DNA from 2 places in the Streptomyces sp. NPDC045956 genome. Region 1 is predicted to be linked to the other one. Evidence: riboswitches for the same ligand, from Rfam matches in the RefSeq annotation. Region 1 holds a riboswitch; the other holds the start of a gene.
The links. Region 1 has a riboswitch for cyclic di-AMP ahead of AC07FV_RS05770 (M23 family metallopeptidase). Riboswitches for the same ligand answer to the same signal wherever they lie in the genome.
Positions count from the first base shown of each region.

Region 2: another riboswitch for cyclic di-AMP. It lies ahead of AC07FV_RS30960 (transglycosylase family protein); the one in region 1 lies ahead of AC07FV_RS05770 (M23 family metallopeptidase).

Region 1 covers NZ_JBWKKZ010000002.1:4,929-8,130, forward strand. The annotation lists gene AC07FV_RS05765 (tyrosine-protein phosphatase) at 1-655, opposite strand, end outside; cyclic di-AMP (ydaO/yuaA leader) riboswitch at 1,079-1,238, shown strand; gene AC07FV_RS05770 (M23 family metallopeptidase) at 1,241-2,209, shown strand; gene AC07FV_RS05775 (SGNH/GDSL hydrolase family protein) at 2,437-3,202, shown strand, end outside.
Region 2 covers NZ_JBWKKZ010000014.1:150,519-153,720, reverse strand. The annotation lists gene eno (phosphopyruvate hydratase) at 1-678, opposite strand, end outside; gene AC07FV_RS30960 (transglycosylase family protein) at 972-1,703, opposite strand; cyclic di-AMP (ydaO/yuaA leader) riboswitch at 1,707-1,873, opposite strand; gene AC07FV_RS30955 (transglycosylase family protein) at 2,056-3,096, opposite strand.

The sequences.
Region 1 (3,202 bases):
GGGGGCTGAGCAGCTCCATGACCTCGGGGGAGTAGGCGGAGGCGGCGGAGCTGCTGCGCCGCACCTTGTAGCGGCGGTGCGTGGCGTTCGACTTCAGGTAGTCCTCGACGATGGCGTCCCGCTCGACGCCCAGGGCGAGGAGGGTGATCGCGATCGACAGGCCCGCGCGGTCCTTGCCGGCCGCGCAGTGCATCAGGGCCGGGACGCTGTCCTCGGCGAGCGCGTGCAGCACCCGTGAGTGCTCCGCCGTGCGCTCCTTGATGATCAGGCGGTAGGAGCCGATCATCCGCTCGGCGCCCTTGTCGCCGGCCAGGATCTCGCGGAGCTGGTCCAGGTCGCCGTCGCGGACCATCTTCCAGAACTCGGCGCCGTCGGCCGGGTCGCTCAGCGGCAGGTTGACATTGCGCACGCCCGGCAGCTCGATGTCCGGCCCTTCGAGCTTCTGGTCGGCCGCGTTGCGGAAGTCGAAGATCGTGTGCAGGCCCAGCGAGGCCAGGAACGCGGCGTCCCCTCCGGTGGCGTGTGCCAGGTGACCGCTGCGGAACAGCACTCCCTGTCGCACCCGCCGTCCGTCCACGGTCGGCAGGCCGCCCACGTCACGGAAGTTGCGCACACCGGCCAGCTCGGGTTCGGTCGACGGGACCTGCTGCGTCACGAGGGCTCCTCCCACTCCGCCCCGTCGGCGCTGCTCGCCGCCGGGCTCCACTCGAAGATACGGCACGGGCCCGCGCCATCGGTGGCCGAGACGTCCGACAGTGGACTACCTGGGCCTTCTGTCCGTATTGGTGTGTTGGTTCCAACTGGTGCGGAAATAAAAGGGGCTGGAGGGGCGGCGCGTGAGCAGCGTCATACCCGTGACGGTGCGTTGCTCGTCATGTCCACGTAATGCGGCCGGTTTTCAAGGACCTTTACCCGCGTCGACCTGTCGCGCTTCGACGGAGGGTGACCGGCGATTCCCATAAAGGATCATTTGGAACACCGGTCGGCGCAACCCGGCGCTTGTCGCTGCGCGTCCCGGTCGCTTACGTTCACCACCGATCCGGACGGACGCCTAATCCTGCCGCCGACCGGAGCCCGCACTCATCGACCACCCGTACACGGCAGGAGCGGGGGACCCACAGGTATGACTGCCTGTTCCGGTTCCCGGAACGGCTTGGGGTAAAGCCGCGTCCCGACGCGGCCGGGCATCTCCAGCTCGCACCCGACAGCTCACCTCGCAGGCGCCGGAGAGGAATTCGCCATGCCCGCGAAGGGTAAGCACCGCCGTACCAGGGCCATGCGCCTGACCCGCGCCATCGCCGTCGCCGGAACCGGTGGCGCCGCGCTCGCGCTCCCGCTGATGGGCGCCGCCGGGGCCCACGCCGCTCCCGCGCAGTCCGCTTCCGAGAAGCCCGTGCAGTCCGTGCAGTCGGTCACCGCTTCGGCGAAGAAGGCCGCCGGCGCGGAGAAGAACGGCGACGCGCGGACGTACACCGTGAAGAGCGGTGACTACCTCTCGAAGATCGCCGACGAGCAGGACGTCGACGGCGGCTGGAAGCAGCTCTACGCGGACAACCGCGAGGCCGTCGGTTCGGACCCGTCGCTGATCCACCCGGGTCTGAAGCTCGCCGTCGACGGCCGGGCCGCCCAGTCCTCCGCCCCGTCCTCCTCCGCCCCGTCGGAGAAGCCGGCCACCGAGAAGCCCGCCGCGGCCGAGAAGCCGGCCCCCGCGAAGGCCGAGCCGGCCGAGAAGACCTCGGATGCCGCGAACAGCTCCGCCGACTCCGCCGACTCCTCGAACACGAGCCCCCAGTCCGCCGGCAGCGGCTTCGTCTCGCCCGTCCCGAGCGGCACCCTGGGCACCCCGTACCACCAGACCGGCAGCATGTGGTCCAGCGGCTACCACACCGGCACGGACTTCGTCGTCCCGACCGGCACCTCCCTCAAGGCCGTCGGTGCGGGCACCGTCGTCTCCGCGGGCTGGGGCGGCGCGTACGGCAACCAGGTCGTCATCCAGCTCGCCGACGGCCACTACGCCCAGTACGCCCACCTGTCCTCCCTCTCCGTCTCCGCGGGCCAGTCCGTGACGGCGGGTCAGCAGGTCGGCCTCTCGGGTGCCACCGGCAACGTGACCGGCCCGCACCTGCACTTCGAGATCCGCACCTCCCCGGACTACGGCTCGGACGTGGACCCGGTCGCGTACCTGCGCTCCCACGGCGTCTCCCTCTGACGAGGAACTGACGCGCCCTCCCGCGCCACCGAAGGCCGGACCCCGATCGCCGGGTCCGGCCTTCGGTGTTCTGTGTTTTCCGGACCGGGCGTATTCCTGAATTGGCGAACACTTTAGGCGTGGTCTTTCTCACCGCCCGTCAACCCTTTCCTACGGTCGCGTAGGTCACATTCGAAGGTGAATCATGGGCCGACGTGGCAGACGATTCGAAGAGTGACAACGAAACAGTGATCGGGTCGTACGTGGCGCTGGGGGACAGCTTCACCGAGGGCGTCGGAGACCGGGGCCCCGACGGGTCGTTCGTCGGCTGGGCCGACCGGTTCGCGGTCCTGCTCGCGGACCGGCGCCCCGAGGGCGACTTCACGTACACGAACCTCGCCGTACGCGGCAGGCTGCTCGACCGGATCGTGGCCGAGCAGGTGCCGCGGGCCGTCGAACTCGCCCCCGACCTGGTCTCGTTCTGTGCGGGCGGCAACGACATCATCCGGCCCGGCACCGACCCCGACGAGGTGGCCGAGCGGTTCGAGCGGGCGGTGGCCGCGCTGACGGCCGCGGCCGGCACCGTGCTGGTGACGACCGGCTTCGACACCCGCGAGGTGCCCGTCCTCAGGCGCCTGCGCGGCAAGATCGCCACGTACAACGGGCACGTCCGGGCCATCGCCGACCGGTACGGCTGTCCCGTGCTCGACCTGTGGTCGCTCCGGACCGTGCAGGACCGCAGGGCGTGGGACGCCGACCGGCTGCACCTGTCGCCGGAGGGACACACGCGCGTGGCGCTGCGCGCGGGCCAGGTCCTCGGCCTGCCCGTCCCGGCCGACCCCGACCAGCCCTGGCCGCCGCTGCCGCCGCGCGGCGCCCTGAACGTCCGCCGGGACGACGTCCACTGGGCCCGCGAGTTCCTGGTCCCGTGGATCGGCCGCCGGCTGCGCGGCGAGTCCTCGGGCGACCACGTGATCGCCAAGGGGACGCTCTCGGCGGAGGACATCAGGGGCC
Region 2 (3,202 bases), on a different contig from region 1:
GATCGCCTCGAGGATCAGGTCGAGGGCCTCGCGGTTGGAGCCGAGGTTCGGGGCGAAGCCGCCCTCGTCGCCGAGTCCGGTGGCCAGGCCCTTGTTCTTCAGGACCTTCTTCAGCGTGTGGTAGACCTCGGCGCCCCAGCGCAGGGCCTCGGAGAAGGACTCCGCGCCGATCGGCGCGATCATGAACTCCTGGATGTCCACGTTGGAGTCGGCGTGCGAGCCGCCGTTCAGGATGTTCATCATCGGCACCGGCAGCAGGTGCGCGTTGGGGCCGCCCAGGTAGCGGAAGAGCGGCAGGTCGCTGGCCTCGGAGGCGGCGTGGGCGACGGCGAGCGAGACGCCGAGGATGGCGTTGGCGCCCAGCGAGCCCTTGTTGTCGGTCGCGTCCAGGTCGAACATGGCCTGGTCGATCAGGCGCTGCTCGGTGGCGTCGTAGCCGACCAGCTCCGGGCCGATCTGCTCGATGACGGCCAGGACGGCCTTCTCGACGCCCTTGCCCAGGTAACGGGCCGGGTCGCCGTCACGGAGTTCGATGGCCTCGAAGGCGCCGGTGGAGGCGCCGGAGGGAACGGCGGCACGACCCGTGCTGCCGTCGTCGAGGCCGACCTCGACCTCGACCGTGGGGTTGCCTCGGGAGTCCAGGATTTCCCGGGCTACGACGACGTCGATGGACGGCACGAGCATCTCCTTCTTCAATGTGACGCTTCGGTGTGACGCGCGGGTCCACAGGACCGCAGCGGCTCTGCGGGACCGAGCCTAACCGGCTCCGGGCGATCGGCCAGCCGATCGCCCACCCGCTGGACAGAACCGAGAGTAAATTGTTTCCGAACGGAACAAAGACGTTTCCGGAAACACCCGCGGTCCCGGGGACGGCGGCACGGGCGGGACGGGGACGGGACGGGGACGTGAAAAACCCGTCCCGGCGCGTACGGGGGAACACGCGCCGGGACGGGAGCAGGCGGGACCGCTGCTTACTTCAGGTGCAGCTGCTGGCCCGGGTAGATCAGGTCGGCCTCGTCGACGATGTCGTCGTTCAGCTCGAACAGCTTCGCCCAGCCGCCCTTGACGTCGTGCTCCCCGGCGATCGAGCTGAGGGTGTCGCCCTTGACGACCTTGTACTCGCCGTCGCCCTTCTCGACCTTCTTGCCGGTCGGGGTGGTGACGGTCTTCTTCTCGGCCGGCTTCTCGGCGGCCGGGCGCTCCTCGGAACGGGACGCCTTCTGCTCGGTGGAGCGGTCGGCGGTGGAGCCGCCGCTCTGGCTCTCGGAGCTGCCGGAGCCCTGCGCGGAACCGCTGTCCTGGCTCTCGGTGGAGCCGCCACCGGTGTACGCGGCGCCCGACAGGCCGGTGCCGCAGACCGGCCAGGCACCCTTGCCCTGGCCCGCGAGCACCTTCTCGGCGATCTCGATCTGCTGCGACTTGCTCGCCTGGTCGGCGGTCGCGGCGTACTGCGTGCCGCCGTAGCCGGCCCAGGTGGAGGCGGAGAACTGCAGACCGCCGTAGTAACCGTTGCCGGTGTTGATGGACCAGTTGCCGCCGGACTCGCACTGGGCGACGGCGTCCCACTCGGAGGCGGTGGCGGCGGAGGCGTTGCCGGCCGCCATCAGCGGGGCGGCGACGGCGGCACCGGTGACACCGGCGACGGCGATGACTCGGGTGGCCTTGGACGGACGACGGTGCTTGCCCTTGCCGGAAAACAGCATGGTTGATCCCCTCACCGACGCCTGCGAGGTGAGCTGTCGGGTTCGGGCCGGTTGAGTTGCCCGGCCGGGTTCCTCGCGGAACTCGGCTCCACCCCTAGCCGCTCCGGCTCGACTGCCCGGTGCGGCACTTACCTTGGGTCCCCCGCTCCTGCCTTCGGCGCTTGACGCGACGACTGTTCCCGGACGGCCGCTGGCAGGATTCGGCGTTGCGGCAGCCGGGGCCCGCGATGGCGAGCGACCATGACCGTAGACACGCGCTCGCCGGATTTTCAAAGACGATCACGGCTTCTGAGAGCTATGTCTCACGTGATCCAAATCGGACATAGGCCCCGAACCGTGACGCGAACTCCCCCTACTTTTGGCCCGTTTCGCCCCCGACCGTGAGCGTCTGACCGGGCAGGATGTGGTCGGGGTCGGTGCCGACGACCTCCTCGTTGCCGACATACAGCGAGCGCCACCCGCCGTCGAGCTCAAGGGAGTCGGCGATGCCCCAGAGGCTGTCGCCGGAGCGGACGGTGTACGAGCCGTCGACGACCCCTCGCGCCTCGCCCTCACCGCGCGAGGCGTGCCGCCCCGACGCGTCGGACCCGCGGCCCTCCTCCACGCCTTCCACACCCTCCTGGGCGCGGTCGCCGCGATGCTTGCCGGCGCCGGACCCCGCGGTGCCGGTGAGGGCCGAAGAGCCCGCGCTCTGGCCCGCCTTGTCCGTTTCGTCATCCTTGGTGGTGGCTGTGGACGACCTGTCGGACTCCTGCGGGTCCGCGGTCGCCGAAGAGCCGGTTCCGGGTGTTGTGTCGGCCTTGGCCGTTTCGTCCCGGTCGGCCGACGGGGAGTCAGACGCGGCCGGGGACGGGGACGAAGGCGAGAGCCCGGAGACCCGCCCGGCCCCCTCGGACGAGCCGGACGAGCCGGTGCCGGACGCCGCGGGCGACCGGGGCGCCGTCGGCGTCCCCTCCTCGTCCGACCCCTGCGACGCACCCTTCTCCGCCGCACCCGCGCCGCCGGCCGGCGTGCCCGGGTCGTTGCCCAGGCCCGCGAGCAGCCCGCAGGTCGGCCAGGCGGCGATGCCCTGGTCCGCGCGCAACTTCTCGGCGATTCTTATCTGCTGGGAGCGGCTGGCCTGATCGGCGCTCGACGCGTACTCCAGGCCGCCGTACTGCTCCCAGACGTCCTGGGACAGTTGTAGCCCGCCGTAGTAGCCGTTGCCGCTGCTCTGGCTCCAGGAGCCGCCGGTCTCGCACTCGGCGACCCGGTCCCAGTTCGCCCCGTCGGCCGCGTGCGCGCCGGTGGCGCCGAGCAGCGGGATCGCGATGGCGGAGCCCGTCACTCCGGCGGCGACGACCAGGGCGGGTGCCTGGCGGGGGCGGCGGTGACGACCGTTCCCGGAGAGCATGCGAAGACCTTTCACGAGACAACGGGGATCGCGCGGCCGTGAGACTGGGGGCCACGTTGATCCGTGAACGTATAGGCAGATGATCGCTTGTCACAAGTTCATGCCG